DNA from 4 places in the Bradyrhizobium sp. 142 genome. Region 4 is predicted to be linked to each of the others. Evidence: predicted binding sites of a transcription regulator. Region 4 holds the regulator's gene; each other region holds the start of a gene.
What was found. Region 4 encodes LexA, which represses DNA repair genes until DNA is damaged. Its sites were predicted from a motif close to TGTTCNNNNTGTGTTCNG; they were not measured.

Region 1 (4,943 bases), on a different contig from region 4:
GTCGAGTTCGCGCGGCTCTACACCGCGCCGGGCGTCGACCATGTCGGCTCCGGCGCACCGGCCAATGTCGACATGCTGAGCGCGCTGGTCGATTGGGTCGAGAAGGGCAAGGCGCCCGGCGATCTCGAAGTCACCGAGCAGAAGGTCGAGGCGCCGTCATTCGCAGTGCTGCGCGCGCTGCCACTGTGCCGCTGGCCGGCCTGGCCGCATTACAAGGCGGGTGCGGTGACGGAGGCATCGAGTTTCGTTTGCGCGCCATGAGGTAAGTACGAAGGGAGACGATTGCGCTGGATTTCACCCCGCCGCCATAGCCTGTGCGCCACCCAGCAGCTGCGCATTGAGCCGGCCGCCGGAGAACAACATGTCGTCCAGCGCCTCGTCGATATCGGCGGAAACGATGGAGTTGCCGCCGTCGCGGGCGAGGCTCGCCTGCGCCAGCCGTCGGGCCGCCTCGGCGACAACCGCGTCTTTCAGCGGCAGTCCTTTGCCGTAGAGCCGGACCAGCTTGCCGCGGCCGGTCTCATCGGGGAGCGGCACCTCGATGGCCTGATCGATACGGCCGGGGCGCCCAGCGAGAGCACCTTCGAGGTCCTCCGGCCGGTTGGTGGTCAGGACGAACAGGATGTCTGCATCCTCCTTCAGCCCGTCCATCTCGTTGAGCAGCTTGTTCAACATGGATTCCTCACAGGGTCCCATGTCATCGCGGTCGCGGGCGATGAGATCGACGTCCTCGATCACCACCATCGATGGCTGGAGCAGCCGTGCCAGGCTCATATAGGCGCCGAGCAGGCCAATTTGCTCGGCGGTGATGATCAATGTCGTATGTCCAGGCAAATGTGTTGCGAGGTAGCGGATCGTATGGGTCTTTCCGGTGCCCGGTGGCCCGTACAACAAGATGCCTTTGCGCGTCGACTGGCCGAGTCGGCGCAATTGGTCCCGGATGTTGACGAAGGTCAGAACGTTGCGATCGAGCAGCCGCAGGGTCTGCTCCGGCAGGATCACCTCGTTCCGCGACACCGGCGGCAGCCGATGCACGGTGATGCCGCGCGAGCGACCGCGATAGTCGGCATCGAGCGACAGGATCTTGCCTCGATAGCTGCGCGCAGCTTGAACGGCCTGTTCGAGCTCCCCAAAACACTGCTGGACGAGGGCCGCGCCCGCGGTGCCCGACGGCACGAGGATCTCAATCCGAATTCCCGGTTCGCGGCTGTATTCACGGTGAGCAGCAACACCGCGTAACGAAGACCATCCTGCTCGCACAGCCACAGGCCGTTATCGAGACATTTGACCGGGCTCTTCTCGCCGACATCCATGTCGGAATATTGCAACGGTGCAATCGCGAGCGCATGGCGGCCTTCCCGGAGGAGCCGCGAAATCGACAGCGTTTCGTAGCGCTGTTCCTCGTTCAGCCCGAATAGCCGGTTTGCCTCGCTGAACAGCTGGTCGATTGCGTGCCTGCACGTCGACCCGCATATGCCCGGGAAACTGACGGATCGTGGTCACGAGCTTGCTGCGAGGGACGTTGGCAAAGTGCCAATCCAGCACGTCGCAGGCGTATTCGAACTCCTTCTTCGGCTCTTCCGGTGCGGTCATGCTGTCTGCTACACGAATGCAGTCGCTGCACAGCCAGACCGTACGGCTGCCGATTCGAACATCCGTCTGCCCCTCAGGCTTGCCGCAGAGTTCACAGGGAGTCCTGATCTCTTCTAGTCCGAAGTTTGCGTCTAGTGTGATCTTCAGGGGATGCTGGCCCAGCCAGATATATTGCTGGGCCGCCTTGAAAAGCGCCTCTGCGACGGATTGCGGGTAGGGACCGCAGGCGGCTTTCTCCTCGCGCTCGATCCGCGTGACCAGCGCGGCTGCTTCGCGCTCCGACTTGCCGAAAACCTGGCGGAGCAGCGAAATGACGAACTCGTCCGGTGTGTCTTCATCATTGTGAATCACGAGCTGAGCCGGCTCACGTTCGCCGCGCACATCATTCGTCATGAAATGACTCCACTGCAACCAGAGCTAGAATAGAACAAATAAGAAACACAAAAGAAAGCGCCCGTCAAGCGGGACGGCCGCCTCAAATCCCCGATCGGTTCGAATTCTAATGCGCTGGTCCGCCGGGCGCCTCCACGCGCCGCGTCGTCATAGCGTCACCCTCTTTGACAAGGCGATTCGTTCCGGCTATCTATTTCGCATGCGAAATAATTCGGCCGCCGCGAAGCATCATCGGCTGATCTACCTGCTGACCGTCGGGCAGCGGCGGTTGCAGCGCTGGATGGCGGCGCGGCCGGACAACGATGTGACACCAGCGCAGGCCGGGCTGTTGTTCATTCTCGGCAAGCAGGACGGCGTGCTGATGGGCGAGGCGGGCGCTGCGCTCGATCTCGGCCCCGCCGGGATTTCCGGCCTGGTCGATCGCACGGCGGCGGCAAAGCTGGTCGAGCGGCGGGCCGACCGCGACGACGGACGCGCCTGGCGCATCTGGCTGACGCCGAAGGGCCGTACCGCGCTGGCGCAGGCCAAAGCGGGAGCCGCTGAAGTCAACGCGGCGCTGACGCAAGGATTTACCAGCGCGGAGATCGATATCGTCGCGCGCTGGCTGACGAGCATTCAGGACAAATTTCCCAAGGACAAGTTTCCAAGGGATCCAGAAGAATAGCAGGAGCACACTCATGACCGAGCACGTCCGGACCGAGAATAATGCTGGAATTCTCACTCTCACGCTGGCACGTCCCGACAAGAAGAACGCGCTGACGGATGCGATGTATGGCAAGCTCGCCGATGCCATCGAATCCGCAGAATTCGATCCGTCCGTCCGCGTGATCCTGATCCGTGGCGAGGGCGACATGTTCACCGCCGGCAACGACGTCGGCGAGTTCGCCGCGGTCGCATCCGGCAAGTCTAAAGGCAGCCGCAACGTCGTGCGCTTCATCCAGTCGCTGGCGCGCTGCACCCGGCCGCTGGTTGCCGCCGTCCAGGGCCGCGCCGTCGGCGTCGGCACCACGATGCTGCTGCACTGCGACCTCGTGGTGCTCGCCGACAATGCGCAGCTGTCGACTCCCTTCGTCAGCCTCGCGCTGGTGCCGGAAGCCGCCTCCAGCCTGCTGATGCCGGCCCGCATCGGCCATGCCCGCGCCTACGAGATGTTCGCGCTGGGCGAGACCGTGCCGGCCAAGACCGCACTGGAATGGGGCCTCGCGAGCCGCGTGGTGCCGCTCGACAAGCTCGATGCCGAGGCGCTCGCGCTCGCCCAGCGTCTGGCCCGCCAGCCGGCCGGCGCGCTCATCGCCACCAAGCGGCTGATGCGCAATGGCGAGGCTTTGGTCGCGCAGATGCAGGCAGAAGGCGAGCAGTTCGCGCAGCGCCTGCGCACGGCCGAGGCGCGCGAGGCCTTCACGGCGTTTGCCGAGCGCCGCCTGCCGGATTTCACGAAGGTCGCTTAACCGGCCCTGCGAGGCGCGGCAGGCCGGAAAGCAAGTATTTTACTACAACCTTAACGAAACATTGGCAGGTGGCGATGCAGGGTCGCTCGTGAAGAGTAGGTCCCCGATCCATGGCAATGTTTAAGAAATCGGTAAGCTCGCTTCTCCTGACGCTGATGGCCTTGCTGGCCGCCGGCGCGCTGGCCAGCACGGCGATCCAGATGGTCGGGGCCTTCGGCCGCCATCGCGACAGTCTCGAGACCGAGCGGCTTGCCGCCGCCGACAAGGCGATCTTCCATGGCGTGCTGTCGCTGCGCAACAATCGCGGCGATGCCCAGAGCGCGTTGCTGGGCGAGGATGATCCGCACGCCAAGCTCGGCGCCGCCGAGAAGGCCGAGCAGACCGGCTATGAGGCCATCGTCGCGGCGGTCTCGACGGTGGAGTTTGCGCGCCGCGACGAGCTCGCAAACACGCTGAAGCAGCGCTGGAGCGAAGCCGCGCCGAAGTTTCAGCTGTTCTACGATGAAGCCAAGCAGCCTCGTGCCGAGCGCAAGATGGAGCGAACCGCGGCCTGGTACGATGCGGTCACCAAGGTGATCGATACCGCGAATCTGGCATCCACCGCGGTATCGAACCGCGCCTGGATGGATGATCCCTTCATCGCCCGCATGATCCAGGTCCGCCGTCTCGCCTGGCAGGTGCGCGACCGCTATGGCATCCAGTGCTCGACCTTGCGTCCGCATGTCAATGCCAGCAAGCCGCTCGACGAGACCCAGAAGCAGACCCTCGCAAGCTGGAACGGCTCCATCGCCTCCGGCTGGACCGGGATGGACGAACTGCTGGCCGCGCCCGACGTGACCGCGGAGATGGTTAGTGCCGCGAAGGACGCGCGAGCCAAGACCGACGGTGTGCTCAAGCAGATCGGCGAGCTTACTAAGAACTTCGACGGCAGCGGCCGTCCCGCGATGCCCGCCTCGGAGTGGAACGCGCTGTGCCAGTCGCCCTTCGCGTTCATCGTTGCGGTCGCGAACAAAGCGCTGGACCAGTCGATCGCGCGTGCCGAGACCGTTCAGGCGAAGGCGCTCACCAACCTCGTGGTGCAGTCGCTCGCGTTCCTGCTCGCTCTCGCCGTGACCCTGGCCGGTGTGTATGTGATACGCAATCGCCTCATGCGCCCGGTGCGCGCCATCCTGGACGCTATCGCGCGGATCGGCGGACGCGACTATGCGACACCCGTGCCGCAATCCAGGCATCCCGACGAGTTCGGCACCATGGCGGCCGCGCTCGAAAGCCTGCGCGAGAGCGCGGCGACCGCCGAGCGCCTGGGCCTCGAACGTGAATCGCAGCAGGCCCTGCAGCTCGCCCGCTCCGGCACCGTCGATGCCGCGTGCCGCAGTTTCGACGACACCGTGCAGGCCGTCATCCACAGCGTGGCGGCGTCGGCGAGGGAGCTCGATGCGACGGCGGCCGATGTGCGCTCACTGGTCACAAAATCGAGCAGCCAGACCGCGGCGGTCTCCTCCTCTGCCG
Region 2 (4,943 bases), on a different contig from region 4:
ATCCTTGTCGCGATCCTTGCCCTGATCTCTACCTTGGAAGCTGCGGTTCTCGCGTCCCTGGTTCTCGCGTCCCTCCTGGCGCGGCGCGCCTTCGGCGCCGCCCTCGCGAGGCTTGCGGAAATCCTTGCCGCCATCCCTGCGATGACCGCCATGGCGATGACGCTCGCCACGCTTCTCGCCATCGGCCGCCGGCGCCGCTTCGCCCTCTGCCGGTGCAGCGCCAGCCTGGGCGCCGTCCTGCGCACGCAGCTGATTGTGGTGACGCTGGTGGCGATGGCGCTCGTGGCGCGGCTTGCGATCCTCATGACGGCCAGCGGGACGCCAGACCTCGACGAGCTCGGGCTCCGCAGGTGCGGGTTCCACAGGCGCAGCGGCATCGGCCGATGTGGCGGCTTCCGCTGCGGCGGTCTCTGCGGGTGCAGCCTCGAGGCTCGGAACCTCCTCAGGCGCGGCGGCCTCTTCAGCCGGCGGCGCGATGCCAGGGGCGTCTTCCGGTGTGACGGGGGCTTCGCTTGATGCTTCCAACGCCGGCCCGGCTTCCGGTGCGGGCTCGTCGTGCTGCTCCATGCCGGGCGCGTCTTCGACCGTGACCGGCTCGGCGGCGACTTCGGTGGATGCAGTCGACTCCTCCGGGAGGCCGGCAACGGCCTCGGCTGCGATCTTGGTTGAGGTCTCGCTCGACGTCTCTGCGCTGCCCTCGGCGGGCAACGTTTCGGTTGCGACCGTCTCCGCGACAGGCGCCGCCGGCTTCGGCGGCAGCGGTGCGCGCTTCTCCATGCGATAGCCGAGCGCGCGCAGCACCGAGGCGAAATCTTCGCCGGCCGAGCCGGTGAGCGAGGTCATCGCCTGCGTCACGACAAAACCGCGGCCGTCGAACGCGCCGGCCGGCTTTTCGCCGGGCGAATTCTCGCGCCACGACAGCGCCGGGCGGATCAGATCGGCGAGCCGTTCCAGAATGTCGACGCGCACGGCGCGCTCGCCGGCCTGCTTGTAGCCGAGCACGCGATAGGCATCGCGCGGCAGCTGCTTGTCGACCGGGAACGAGGTGCGGCCCGAGCTTGCCAGATGCTGCGCGCCTGACAGCGACGACAGATCGACATTGTCCTGCTTCAGCGCCCACAGCAGTGCGGCAAGCGCACGCGCCGCGGGCTTCAACAGGCCGGGGAAATAGAGGTGATAGGCGCCGAAGCGGACGCCGTATTTGCGCAAGACGGCACGCGATGGCTGGTCGAGATCCTTCAGCTCGCTCACGATCTTCGGCCGCTCCAGCACGCCGAGCGCCTCGACCAGCTGATAGGCGATGCCGCGGGCAATGCCGGTGACGTCAGCCGCTTTCGACAGCTCGAACATCGGCCCGAGCAGCTTTTCGATATGCGTCTTGAGCCAGAGATCGAGCCGCGCCTGCACCTTGTCGCGGGGCGCGCCTGTCAGCCGCTCGTCGGAGATGATGCGGATGCGCGGATGCAGCGCCTCGTCTGCGGCGGTCAGCCGCGCCACGGCATCGCCGGTCCAGCGGATGGTGCCGTCGGACGTCAGCACGAACTGCTCGTCCGGCGCATTGCCCAATTTTTCGGCGCGCGCATTGATCTCGCCGGCGAGCACCGCCTGGGCGGCAGCCTGCAAGGCTTTCGCATCCGAGCCGGCTTCCGCCGCATCCGGTGCAAAGGTGAAGCCATCGAGGCGGCCGATGACATGGCCTTCGACGATGACTTCGCCGGTCTTGCCGATTTCCGTATTCAAGCTCGTGTTCTCCCGCAAGCGGCGCATCAATACACTGGTCCGACGATCAACGAAACGCTCAGTCAAGCGTTCATGGAGCGCATCCGATAATTTATTTTCGACCTCCCGCGCGATCCCCTGCCAGTGTTCGGGGTCGGCGAGCCAGTCCGGCCGGTTGGCGACGAAGGTCCAGGTGCGGATCTGCGCGATCCGCGCCGACAGGGTGTCGATGTCGCCGTCGACGCGGTCGGCCTGGTCGATCTGGGCGCCGAACCAGGCGTCGGGAATGCGGCCCTTCTGCATCAGGAAGCCGTACAGCGTGGTCACCAGCTCGGCATGGGCGGCCGGCGACAGCTTCCGGTAATCCGGGACCTGGCAGGCTTCCCACAGCCGTTCCACAGCCGCTTTGCCATGCGCGATATCGCGCACCTCGACGTCGCGGGCGGCGTGATCGAGCACCCGCATGTCCTCGGCGATCGGCGCGCGCGTCAGGGACTCGTGGCCGGGGGCGAGGTTCAGCGAGACCTGGAGCGCGCCGAGCGAGGCGAAATCCAGCCTGGCATTGCGCCATTGCAAAACCTTGACGCTGTCGAAAGTGTGGTTCTGCAGCGCGTTCACAAGCTCGGGCTCGAACGGCGCGCAGCGGCCGGTGGTGCCGAAGGTGCCGTTGCGCGTGGCGCGCCCTGCGCGGCCGGCAATCTGCGCGAATTCGGACGGCGTCAGGCGGCGGAACTGGTGGCCGTCGAACTTGCGGTCGGAGGCGAAGGCGACGTGGTCGACGTCGAGATTGAGGCCCATGCCGACCGCATCGGTGGCGACGAGATAATCGACGTCGCCGTTCTGGAACATCGCCACCTGCGCATTGCGCGTGCGCGGTGACAGCGATCCCAGCACCACGGCGGCGCCGCCATGCTGGCGGCGGATCAGCTCGGCGATGGCGTAGACTTCATCGGCGGAGAAGGCGACGATCGCGGTGCGCCGCGGCTGGCGCGTGATCTTGCGGTCGCCGGCGAATTCGAGCTGCGACAGCCGGGGCCGCGTGATCATGGAAACGCCGGGCAACAGACGCTCGATGATCGGGCGCATCGTCGCAGCCCCGAGCAGCAGCGTCTCGTCGCGGCCGCGGCGGTTGAGGATGCGGTCGGTGAAGACGTGGCCGCGCTCGAGATCAGATGCGATCTGGACCTCGTCGACGGCGAGGAAGGAGACGTCGAGGTCGCGCGGCATCGCCTCGACGGTCGAAACCCAATAGCGCGGCGCCTTCGGCTTGATCTTCTCCTCGCCGGTGATCAGCGCGACGGCCTCGGGTCCGGCGCGATCGGCGATCTTGTTGTAGACCTCGCGCGCCAAGAGCCGCAGCGGCAGCCCGATCATGCCGGACGAATGCGCCAGCATCCGTTCGATGGCCAGATGGGTCTTGCCGGTGTTGGTGGGCCCGAGCACTGCAGTGACGCCAGCACCGGGGGCGCGCTCGGAGGCGAAGGGGGAGGAGGAAAAAGGCATGTAGGGGATTAGGTAATGGCGATTTGGGGCGAATGTCAGTGCTGTTTGGGGCGATGGCGCGAAGCGCTCATCGTGCGTACACACCGCTGTCATCGCCCGGCTCGACCGGGCGATCCAGTATTCCAGAGGCGGCGCAGATCAAGCCGAGAGGGCGCGGCGTACTGGATGCCCCGGTCAAGCCGGGGCATGACAGCGGAGAATACGGCGACGCTCCCCAATCCTCGCGCAACTGTCTCACTTTGCGACGCTTTTCCCGTTGGCTTTAAGCTTCGGAACGACTCCAGAACGAATCGCGGCCGAATCGCTGACGGCGTGTTGAGTCCTGTTCCGTTCACGCAAGATGTCGCGGGACGTTGGTTGCCTCGCACTAGATGGAGTTTCGCGCTGTCGCACAAGCGGCGTTTGCGTGGCGGGTTTCTTAAAGCTGGGGACGGCGCGGAGTCGAATCAGAATCGGGGAGGAGTCAAATGGATTCACGTGGGCGGACCATCCAACACCAAAAGCGTGAAAACAACCCCATGCACAGTAGGTAAGTCGTTGAAATGACGGGCTTGTTTACCGGCCAAAAATCTCCTCCCCGTCATTCCGGGGCGCGCGTCAGCGCGAGCCCGGAATCCATCGCACAACGATCTCTGCGGCCTGATGGATTCTCAGATGCGCAATTGCGCATCATAGCTCGCGCCAAAGGGAGCGCGCCCCGGAATGACGGGGGGCGGAAACCGTAGCCTGCATGGAGCGCAGCGGAATGCGGGGGGCCGCGGGCGGGAATCCCGGATTTCGCTTTCGCTCCATCCGGGCTACGCGGCCGCGCCTACTGCGTCTTGGCGACTCTGGGCGGCTGGGCTGAGGTGATGAAGCTGGTGGCTTCCAGCATCGCCGGGCCCAAGGGCGTCGGCACTTTCAGCCAGAACGGGACCAGGATCCGCGTGCCCGCCACTGGCGCAAACGCGATCTCGATGTTGCGCTGGGCGGCGAGGTATTTGATCACGGGGCGGTCGGGGATGTAGCCGGCGACGGGGACGAAATACAGCGAGCAGACCACGACCGGGCCGCGATAGCCCTTTTCCGCCTTCACCGTTTCCATGCGCTTGAAATCGAGCTTGAGCTCGTAGCGCATGCGGCCGTCGAACACCGGCGCGGAATTTTTGCAGGCCTCCGCCGACAGGGGATCGCCGGTGCCGGGCACGCGCAGCAGCGAGGCCGTCATCGGGTCCCAGACGCCGCGGCGATGCGCCTCGGTGACGACGATGCGATCGGCATCGACCGGCGGCTCCGGCAGAATCGCAAAGTCCTTCACATTGCCCTTGTCGAGCGTGATGCGGATCTCTTCGGTTTTCTTCGAGGTGGTGGTGGAGGCCTGGTAGCCGGTCGCGACCAGCGCGCCGTTGACCACGCGCCCCTGCGAGGCGCCGGTGCCGGACCCGTTGGCGATCGATTTCAGCAGCCCCGAGGTGCCGCCCGAGGCCGCCGCGGAAAACACCTCGTCCTGGATGTCGATGTTCCAGGCGCCCTTGCCGACGGGAATGCCGGCCAGCGTCGCCTCATACTGCGCCTCGAGCTTGCCCTGCGCCGCCGCCGGCTTCGCCTCCCAGGCGAAAGCCAGGGCGCACAGCGCGGCCAGAGCCCGCCGGCCGGCGCGATGCAGCCGGGGCAGATGAGGGATCAGGGTCAGCACGAAGCCATCCAATGCGGCCGTCAGGCCTTGTTAGGTAAGCCAAATA
Region 3 (4,943 bases), on a different contig from region 4:
CTGGCAGGCTTCGCAGCGGCCGCCCTTGACGTTGAACGAGAAACGGCCGGGCTCGTAGCCGCGCGCCTTGGATTCGGGCAAGCCGGCGAACCACTCGCGGATCGGCGTGAAGGCGCCGGTGTAGGTCGCAGGATTCGAGCGCGGGGTGCGGCCGATCGGCGACTGGTCGATGTCGATGATCTTGTCGATGTGCTCGAGGCCTTCGATGCGATCGTGGGGCGCGGCGCCTTCGCTGGCGTTGTTCAGTTTGCGGGCGATGGCGCGGTACAACGTGTCGATCAGCAGCGTTGACTTGCCGCCGCCGGAAACGCCGGTGACGCAGGTGAACAGGCCGAGCGGAATCTCCGCGGTGACGTTCTTGAGGTTATTGCCGCGCGCGTTCACCACCTTGATGGTGCGGCGATGGTTTGGCGGGCGCCGCTCCGGCACCTCGACCTCGAGCTCGCCGGTGAGATATTTGCCGGTGAGCGATTTCGGGTTGCGCATGATCTCGGCAGGCGTACCCTCGGCGATGATGTTGCCGCCATGCATGCCGGCGCCGGGACCGATGTCCAGGACATGGTCGGCGAGCAGGATGGCATCTTCGTCATGCTCGACGACGATCACGGTATTGCCGAGATCGCGCAGGCGCTTGAGCGTATCGAGCAGGCGCGCGTTGTCGCGCTGATGCAGCCCGATCGACGGCTCGTCCAGCACGTATAGCACGCCGGTCAGGCCCGAGCCGATCTGCGAGGCGAGGCGGATGCGCTGGCTCTCGCCGCCGGACAGCGTGCCGGAGGAGCGCGAGAGGGTGAGATAGTTGAGGCCGACGTCGAGCAGGAAGGTCAGGCGCTCGCGGATCTCCTTGAGGATGCGGCCGGCGATCTCGTTCTGCTGGGTGTTCAGCGCCTCCGGCACGGTCTCGAACCAGGCGCCGGCGCCCTTGACCGACAGCTCCGAGATGTCGCCGATATGCTTGCCACCGATCTTGACGCAGAGCGCCTCGGGCTTCAGCCGAAAGCCCTTGCAGGCCTCGCAGCGCACGTCGTGGAAATACTTCGCGAGCTCCTCGCGCGCCCACTCGCTCTCGGTCTCGCGATAGCGGCGGTTGATGTTGGTGATGACGCCCTCGAACGGCTTCTTGGTGTCATAGGAGCGCACCCCGTCCTCGTAGGAGAACTTGATCTCGTCCTCGCCGGAGCCATAGAGGATCGCGTCTTTCGTCTTCTTCGCAAGATCCTTCCACTTGGTGTCGAGCGTGAACTTGTAGTGCTTGCCGAGCGCGGTCAGCGTCTGCACGTAATAGGGCGATGACGACTTGGCCCAGGGCGCGATCGCGCCCTTGCGCAACGTTACATCCTTGTCGGGGACGACGAGATCCTCGTCGACATGCTGCTCGACGCCGAGCCCGCCGCAGGCGGGGCAGGCGCCGTAGGGGTTGTTGAAGGAAAACAGTCGGGGCTCGATCTCCGGAATGGTGAAGCCGGAAACCGGGCAGGCGAACTTTTCCGAGAACAGCATGCGCTCGGGACCGCTCTTGTCGTGGATCTTTGCGGTCTTCTTTTTCTCTTCCGCAGGCGCCGCCGCTCCCGGCGCCTCGGCGAACTCGACGACGGCGAGGCCTTCGGCGAGCTTCAGCGCGGTCTCAAAGCTTTCGGCGAGGCGCTGGCCGATGTCGGGCCGCACCACGATGCGGTCGACGACGACGTCGATGTCATGCGGGAATTTCTTGTCGAGCGTCGGCGCCTCGGCGAGCTCGTAGAAGGTGCCGTCGATCTTGACGCGCTGAAAGCCCTTCTTGAGCCATTCGGCGAGTTCTTTCCGGTATTCGCCCTTGCGGCCGCGCACGACCGGCGCGAGCAGATAGAGGCGGGTACCCTCGGGCAGCGCCAGCACGCGGTCGACCATCTGCGACACGGTCTGGCTTTCGATCGGCAGGCCTGTGGCGGGCGAGTAGGGCACGCCGACGCGCGCCCACAACAGGCGCATGTAGTCGTAGATCTCTGTCACCGTGCCGACGGTCGAGCGCGGGTTCTTCGAGGTCGTCTTCTGCTCGATCGAGATCGCCGGCGACAGGCCGTCGATTTGGTCGACGTCCGGCTTCTGCATCATCTCAAGGAACTGGCGGGCATAGGCCGAGAGCGATTCGACGTAGCGGCGCTGGCCCTCGGCATAGATGGTGTCGAAGGCGAGCGAGGATTTGCCGGAGCCGGAGAGGCCGGTGAACACCACGAGCTTGTCGCGGGGAATCTCGACGTCGACATTCTTGAGGTTGTGCTCGCGCGCGCCACGGATCGTAATTGCGCGCAGGCTTGAGCCCGCGTTCTGCTGTTGGCGCTTCGCCTTGATCACTTCATCCATCCTGGTGGTCCTCAAGGAATCCCAAAGGCGCGCGATCGCGCCAACGAAAAAGGCGCGCTTCGCCCGGAACCGGGATCGGCGCCGATGGGTATGGTCAGCGAACGTAGGAAGAACGGCGACGGATTTCCAGTGGGGTTTGCGAATCGTCAACGGATTGTTGGCGCGCTGGCGGCATCTGGCAGCAGCAGGGCCTGGAACAGTCCCGAAGAGCCGCTGCGGCGCCGCGCGAAAACAAAAAGGCCGGCGCAAGGCCGGCCTTTCGTAACGCGATGGCGTTGGAAGCGAAGATCAGTACTTCGCGACCACCGGGCCCCCGAAGTGATAGTTCACGCCGACCTGCACGGTGTGGAAGTTGAGCGTGCCGGTGGGCAGGGCGCCAGAGAAGTAGGTCTCGCCGCCGAGGCTGCGATAGAGGTACTCGCCCTTGACCGACCACTGCGGAGCGAAGAACGCTTCGACGCCCGCACCGACGGTCCAGCCGGAGTGCCACTTGCTGTCCGAGGCGGTCACGCCGAGCGCGGAGAGGCTGAGCTTGTTGTCGATCCAGGCGTAACCGCCGGTGCCGTAGAACAGGACCTGATTGACGGCGTAGCCGATGCGGCCGCGCACGGTGCCCATGGCATCGGTCTTCGAGCTCAGTGTGGTGGAGACAACACCGAAGCCGGGGACAGCGACGGGGCCGGTCGCCGAAGCGCTGACGTCAGCCCAGGCGCCATCAGCCTCGACACCGAACACGACGTTGCCGGTCTGCCAGTTGTAGCCGGCAGTGCCGCCGACGAAGCCGCCCTTCATCTTCGGGTCGCCCGAGCCGTTCTCCCAGGCGCCGCCGCCGACGATACCGAGGTAGAAGCCGGTCCAGTTGTAGACCGAGGCCACAGCCACCGGAGCCTTGGTGTAGGGGCGAGCCGCGAGATCGGCCGCCGAAGCCGGAGCGGCGAGTGCGAACAAACAGGCCGAAGCCAACAAAACTTTTTTCATTTTCAACTTAATCCCAGTCCCAGTTTCTATTGTTGCCTTCCGCGAGCGGAAAGACATCGGACGCTGTGGTCCAACTGAGGTCGTGCATACACCGTTGAAGCCGCAAGTTGTGTACCCGAAAAGCCACGGTATGCTGAAAGGTAGTGCTGGCTGCCCTATTCGTGCCGCCTGTGCAGCAAAAAGGCCGGCGCGAGGCCGGCCTTTGATCGTGAGCAGTATCAGAGGGATCTCAGTACTTCGCGATCACCGGACCACCCCAGCGATAGTTGACGCGGATGAGGCCCATGTCGACGTCCTGACGGATACGCTCGGTCTGAACGAACGCACCGCCAAACGTGAAGTCGACGTTACGATTGCCGAGGAAAATGTGATTGTACTCGAAGCCTACAGACCAGTTCGGAGCGAAGCCGAACTCGAGGCCCGCACCAACGGTGCCGCCCCAGCGGGTTTCGCGAGCCGAGCCGAACACCGTACCGGCACCTACGAACCCTGGTGCGACGAGAAGGTCATATTTGTCGTTAACCACCGCAGCGCCGCCCTTCACGTAGAGCAACACATTGTTCCAGGCATAGCCAACCTGGCCGGTTATCAGGCCGAAAGCATCGATTCGCGTACGATCCTGCTGAAACGCTAGAGTCGGGCTGATGTTGTCTCCGCGGAAGTCAGCCCAGTTGCCTTGGCCTTCGACACCGAACACCCAATTCGCGGACTGCCAGCGGTACCCGATCTGGCCACCGACTGTGCCGCCGGTCGCGTCATGGCAGCCATCGGTGACGAGAGCGCCGCCTGCGGGAGGCACAAAGTCCCAGCAGTTGCGGCTCGAGCCGCCACCGCCGTTGATGCCGATGTAGAAGCCGCTCCAGTCATAGATGGTGGCGACCATCGGCGCCGGAGCCTTGGTGTAGGGACGCGCGGCGAGATCCGCCGCGCTGGCGGGAGCCGACAGCCCCAACGCCACCGCACCGATTGCACCAAGTAAAATCTTGTTCATTGCAAGTCTCCCCATTGTCGTCCGCTTCTCGAGACCCTCGAAGCGGCGGATCAGGCGCAACGCCCATGAATTAACTGCGAGGCAAGGCTAACCCAATCGAGTGGCAGAGTCCGTTCCCGAAATGCAACAGTCGTGGGACATTAGAGACACCTCTAACTTGATGAATGTTAAGTTGTTTTGCTCGTTTGCGGGAACCCAAAAAGGTTCCATTCGGCGCCGTGAATTTTTTCGGTCACGGGGCAGCCATAGCGTCCTGCATTCGCGCATCAACCTCCGAAGAACAAATCTGGAACAGAATTCAGATCGGTGCTATATGTGGGGATAACCTGAGGGGATACGGGCTGATCGGCCCCTGCGAAGCGTATAGGGTCCACGACAGGGTAGCGGCGGAGCGCGGGCGCGCGGCCCGGCCTTTTGAATTCAGTGGCATTCGGAGTGGAGAGCGGCGATGGCGGGAAGCGTCAACAAGGTCATTCTGGTCGGTAACCTCGGCAAGGATCCGGAGATCCGGCGCACTCAGGACGGGCGGCCGATTGCGAATTTGAGCGTTGCGACCTCGGAGACTTGGCGCGACAAGGCGACCGGCGAGCGCAAGGAAAAGACCGAGTGGCACCGTGTCGTGATCTTCAATGAA
Region 4 (4,943 bases):
CGTTCTCGTCGTCTGGATCATGCCGCGCCGGACCTGACGGCTACTCTTACCGGGCAAAGTCAGGCACGATGATTCATCCTGCCTCGCCGTCGTTTTGCCTCTGCGCTCGCGCTCGGCTAGAACTTCGCCGTTCTTCGTCCGACCGTGCCCTGCAGGAGTTTTCCCCGTGGTCTTGATGCCGGTTTCTGACGCGCTCGCAGCGGTGCTGGCGGGGACAGAGCCTCTGGCCGAAGAGGTGATCCCTCTCGCCGATGCCTTCCATCGCGTGCTCGCGCGCGACGTCGCGGCGCGGCGTACGCAGCCGCCGCAGGCGATGTCGGCGATGGACGGATATGCCGTGCGGACAGCCGATGCGGCAAAGATCGATGCAGAACTCCACCTGATCGGCGAGGTCGCCGCGGGCCGCCCGTTTGCGGGAACGGTCGGGGCAGGCGAAGCGGTGCGAATCTTCACCGGCGGCGTCGTTCCCGATGGCGCTGATGCCGTCGTGATCCAGGAGGATACGGGCGCGGATGGCAAGCGCATCACGATCAAGGAAGCCGCAATCGTGGGGCGTCACATCCGCCCCGCCGGCGTCGATTTTCGCGAGGGCGACGTGTTGCTGCGGACGGGCACCCGCCTTACCGAACGAGATCTGGCGCTCGCCGCCGGCATGAATCAGCCCTCCCTTCCGGTCCGCCGCCGTCCGAAGATTGCGATTCTCGCGACCGGCGACGAGCTGGTGATGCCGGGAACCGCACCCGGCCCCGGACAGATCGTTTATTCCAACGGCTTCGCCCTGCACGCGCTAGCGCGCAGCGAAGGCGCTGAAACCATCGACCTTGGAATTGCCGCGGATACCCTGGACGCCACCACCTCCGGCATCCGCCGCGCCCGCGACAGCGGCGCAGACATCCTGATCACGACGGGCGGCGCATCTGTCGGCGACCACGACCTGGTCAAGCCGGCGCTGGAGGCCGAGGGCATCTCCATGGCTTTCTGGAAGATCGCGATGCGGCCGGGCAAGCCGATGATGCACGGACGGCTCGGCGCGATGCGCGTGATCGGCCTGCCCGGCAATCCCGTGTCATCCTACGTTTGCGCGTTCCTGTTCCTGGTTCCGCTGATTCGCGCGCTGTCTGGCGGCTCAGTGATTCATCACCGCCGCGAGCGCGCCGTGCTCGGCCGCGATGTCGGTTCCAACGATGCGCGCGAGGATTATCTTCGCGCGCATCTGGAGGTGCGGGAGGACGGAGCGCTGGTCGCCCTTCCCGTCAACCATCAGGATTCTTCGCTGCTTGCGAATCTGGCTGCGGCGCAGGCACTTCTCGTGCGCGCGCCGTTCGCGCCGAAGGCCGAGGCGGGCATGCCTTGCGAAGTGCTGCGGCTGCCGGCTTGAACGCGCCGACCGCACGCGTTTCCATAACTTTGTCGCGTTCACGGTAAATTAAGCAGTTGCGGAACACATATCGAACATATAGTGTCCGTTCATGATTTGTTTCGAGCATCTAGCGGCTCGCCGCTGAATTCGCCGTCTCGGAATCGAACGACATCAACCGGGGGATTTGGTCGAGATGTTAACGCGCAAACAATACGAGCTTCTGCGGTTCATCAGCGAACGTTTGAAGGAAAGCGGCGTGCCGCCCTCTTTCGACGAGATGAAGGACGCGCTCGATCTGCGCTCGAAGTCGGGTATCCATCGCCTGATCACCGCGCTCGAGGAGCGCGGTTTCATCCGGCGTCTGCCCAACCGCGCCCGTGCCATCGAGGTGATCAAGCTGCCCGAGCTCCAGGCCGCCGCCGGCACCCGCCGCGGTTTCACGCCGAGCGTCATCGAAGGCAATCTCGGCAAGGTGCGCGCGAGCTCCAGCGCGTCTACGGACGACGGTGAACGCCCCGTTGCCGTGCCGGTGATGGGCCGCATCGCGGCCGGTACGCCGATCGAGGCGTTGCAGACCCGCAGCCACACAATCAGCGTACCGCCCGACATGCTCGGTTCAGGCGAACATTACGCGCTCGAAGTGCGCGGCGATTCGATGGTCGAGGCTGGCATCCTCGACGGCGACATGGCGCTGATCCAGCGCAACGAGACTGCCGATACCGGCGACATCGTCGTCGCGCTGATCGACGAGGAGGAAGCAACGCTGAAGCGCTTCCGCCGCCGTGGCGCCTCGATCGCGCTCGAGCCCGCCAACGCGGCTTATGAGGTGCGCATCCTGCCGCCGAACCGGGTCAAGATTCAGGGCAAGCTGATCGGGCTGTACCGGAAATACTGAGCGTACCCGACGGTCACGCGATACCCATTGGAGCGGACGGATTGTCCGCTCCGGCTGGATGGTCTCTCTGGTTCTGCACAGATGATCCGGCCACCCCTCCAGCGCTACATCCTCGGCACGCCGCACGAAGCAGTCATCGCTTCGCGGCCTTGTGAGACCGAGGAGACAACCATGCGCAAGATCATTCTGAGTATGCTCATGACCGCTTTGATCGGGGCGCCGCTTCGCAAGCCGTCGCCGCACAGTCGCATCATCATGCCCGCAAGGAGACAGCGGTGAGCACGCAATTCCGCAATGCCCACAGCGCGGTCGAACAAACGTCGCAGCCGAATTGGCCGTATTCCGGCTGGTCTGCACCAGCGGGCCGCTGACGTTCGAGTCCGCGCAAAATGCACGGACGCAGGCTTTGTTCCTACTGGATTCGGGAAAGATAATGTGATCGCAGCCTGCGGCGGCGAGCCGCAGATTTGCCTACAACCGAGCAGATGCTTATGTACTTTCCACTCTGATAGAGGCCTGCGCCTCAGAAGAGGCGCGGGTTGCTATCTTCGAATGAGGAGCACCCGATGTGTGACTACAGCCTGCATGCCGTCGCGACGCGCCCGGCCGAAGTCGGCGAGACGATCGTCACGACAACCTTCCGCGGCACCTCGACGCGCGGCTTCGCCTCCGAAGCCGATCTCTCCGTCGCGGTCTGCCTGCTGCCGGGAACGGAGCTCGCCTTCGCCGACAACGTCCGCTACGACAATCGCTGGATCTGGACGCGTACCGTCAACTCGCGCGTCGGAAAGTTCGGCAAGATCGATTCGCACATTCCCGATCGCCACCACGACGCGATCGAATTTCCCGACGGCAAATACGTGTTGGTCACGCAACTCGTCGAAGGCCAGCGCGCAACCGTGCTGCAGCTGCCGGTGAGCCAGCCGGTCGGCGAACGCGAGCACAAGCCGCAGATCATCGCCGACAGGCAGCCGACCGTCACCCGCTTGCCGATCGGCTGACACTGCCGTCCCCGGCCGCAAGGTCGAGGCCAGGATTGAAATTGCCATCGCCGGCCGAGGCCGGCGAGATGGAGTGTTTTGCGGCCCTCGAATTCAGATGGGCGGCTCCTGCCGCCCGTACACGTCGCACGAAGTTTGGGCCGCCCTGCCTGAATTTTGAACGCCCGCTCCGTGGCCAAATGGCCGATGCTGATGCAGCTTGAGGCGGCGGGCACGCTCGATGAAGACCTTCATTCGCGTCGTTGAACTCTGGGTGCCTGACCAGACGCGCATGCGGCTGGAATTCGGCGGCGGCCTCTACAGCGAAGGCCTGTGCGCGTTCAGGGCCGTAAGCGAAAACTTGCGCTTCGGATATGACGAGGGCCTACCAGGCAAGGCCTGGTCCAGCGGCCACCCCGTGATCCTCACCAAATTCGCCAACTCGTATTTCAAGCGGACCGATCAGGCCATCGCGGCGGGGCTGACCTGCGGCGTGGCGGTGCCGGTGTTTGCCGGCGAATTTTTGCAAGCCGTCATGGTGCTGTTCTGCGGCGACGACGAGGCGCATGTCGGCGCGATCGAGCTCTGGCACAACGATCCGGACGTCTCCCACGAGATGGGGCTCGTCGACGGCTATTATGGCGCCGCGGACATGTTCGAGTTCAACTCGCGCCACACCAAATTTCCACGCGGCTTCGGCCTGCCCGGACGCACCTGGAAAGCGGGCGCACCGCTGATCATCAAGGACCTGCACGACGCCAAAAGCTTCCTGCGCTGGGAGGACGCCGCCAAGGTCGGAATCAACCTGGGCGTCGGCGTGCCCTACCGGACCGGCGCCGACCACACCTGGGTCCTGACATTCCTTTCCGCGCAGGCCACGCCGATTGCGCGGCGCTTCGAGATCTGGGTGCCGGACGCGGCCCGTTCGGCGCTGGTCTTTCGGGCCGGCGATTGCAGTGCGCAGACCGACCTTGCCGCGCTCTATGCGACGAAATCCATCGTCAGAGGCGAAGGAAGCATCGGCGGAGCCTGGGCAACCGGCATGCCCGCGCTCAACGACGATCTCTCGCATGACGCCTCGATCGCGGCCTCGGAAGCTCGCGTATCGGGGCTGAGCCGGATGGTGGCGCTGCCGGTCATCGGCAATGCTGGACTCGAAGCCCTGTTGGCCTGGTATCTGTAGCCGTTCCGCTCAATCCTCGGCCTGCAAGTCGGCCTCCGATGGTGTTGCGTCCTTGCTGCGGGGCGCGGCCGTCTTCGGCGCAAGGCTCGTGTCGAAATCACCCTCGCCTGCGACGGCCGGCGACCATGGGCGGCTCGTGCCTCGCGCCCTCACCGCTTGAACCGCAAAGCCGTCGCCGCGCTGCGTCAGCGCCAGCGCGCCCTGTGCGGTGAGGCGTTGCCGATCGACCACCATCGCCGCGCAATCCGGCGGCGCAGGCCGAGCGGTGACCACCAGCGCAGCGCGACTGCAATCATCAGCCAGCGCGTCGACGCGCAGCGCTAGCGCAACCAGGCGTCCGTCGGCAAGCGGCGTCACGCAGCCCAAATCGTCGCACGACGCGCCATCGCTGAGTGCGGCGTTGCCGGCGTTGCGAGGATCGGCATCCGCCGCGAGCCATTCCTTGAGCAGAAAGGCGTCCTTGCTCGTCCTGATCAGATGCATCTGCCCGTCCCTGCTCCGCACCGCAATGCTCTGGCCGTCACC

Region 1: IVA82_RS41955 (ATP-dependent Clp protease adaptor ClpS) is a predicted target of LexA. The motif match lies at 2,017-2,034, and genes of this name have one in related genera.
Region 2: IVA82_RS07380 (helicase-related protein) is a predicted target of LexA. The motif match lies at 3,493-3,510, and genes of this name have one in related genera.
Region 3: uvrA (excinuclease ABC subunit UvrA) is a predicted target of LexA. The motif match lies at 2,438-2,455, and genes of this name have one in related genera.

Annotation. Positions count from the first base shown of each region.
Region 1 covers NZ_JADPKQ010000457.1:2,759-7,701, reverse strand. Annotated here, with positions in the region: gene IVA82_RS41965 (tannase/feruloyl esterase family alpha/beta hydrolase) at 1-261, shown strand, start outside; gene IVA82_RS41960 (ATP-binding protein) at 295-1,176, opposite strand; gene IVA82_RS41955 (ATP-dependent Clp protease adaptor ClpS) at 1,273-1,986, opposite strand; gene IVA82_RS41950 (MarR family winged helix-turn-helix transcriptional regulator) at 2,186-2,650, shown strand; gene IVA82_RS41945 (enoyl-CoA hydratase) at 2,664-3,434, shown strand; gene IVA82_RS41940 (methyl-accepting chemotaxis protein) at 3,545-4,943, shown strand, end outside.
Region 2 covers NZ_JADPKQ010000071.1:2,347-7,289, forward strand. Annotated here, with positions in the region: gene IVA82_RS07380 (helicase-related protein) at 1-3,222, opposite strand, end outside; gene IVA82_RS07385 (DUF3108 domain-containing protein) at 4,034-4,843, opposite strand.
Region 3 covers NZ_JADPKQ010000222.1:18,456-23,398, reverse strand. Annotated here, with positions in the region: gene uvrA (excinuclease ABC subunit UvrA) at 1-2,340, opposite strand, end outside; gene IVA82_RS20300 (outer membrane protein) at 2,629-3,318, opposite strand; gene IVA82_RS20295 (outer membrane beta-barrel protein) at 3,548-4,309, opposite strand; gene IVA82_RS20290 (single-stranded DNA-binding protein) at 4,758-4,943, shown strand, end outside.
Region 4 covers NZ_JADPKQ010000118.1:43,422-48,364, forward strand. Annotated here, with positions in the region: gene glp (gephyrin-like molybdotransferase Glp) at 167-1,378, shown strand; gene lexA (transcriptional repressor LexA) at 1,554-2,255, shown strand; gene IVA82_RS12080 (hypothetical protein) at 2,822-3,256, shown strand; gene IVA82_RS12085 (GAF domain-containing protein) at 3,477-4,418, shown strand; partial or broken gene IVA82_RS12090 (ComEC/Rec2 family competence protein) at 4,428-4,943, opposite strand, start outside.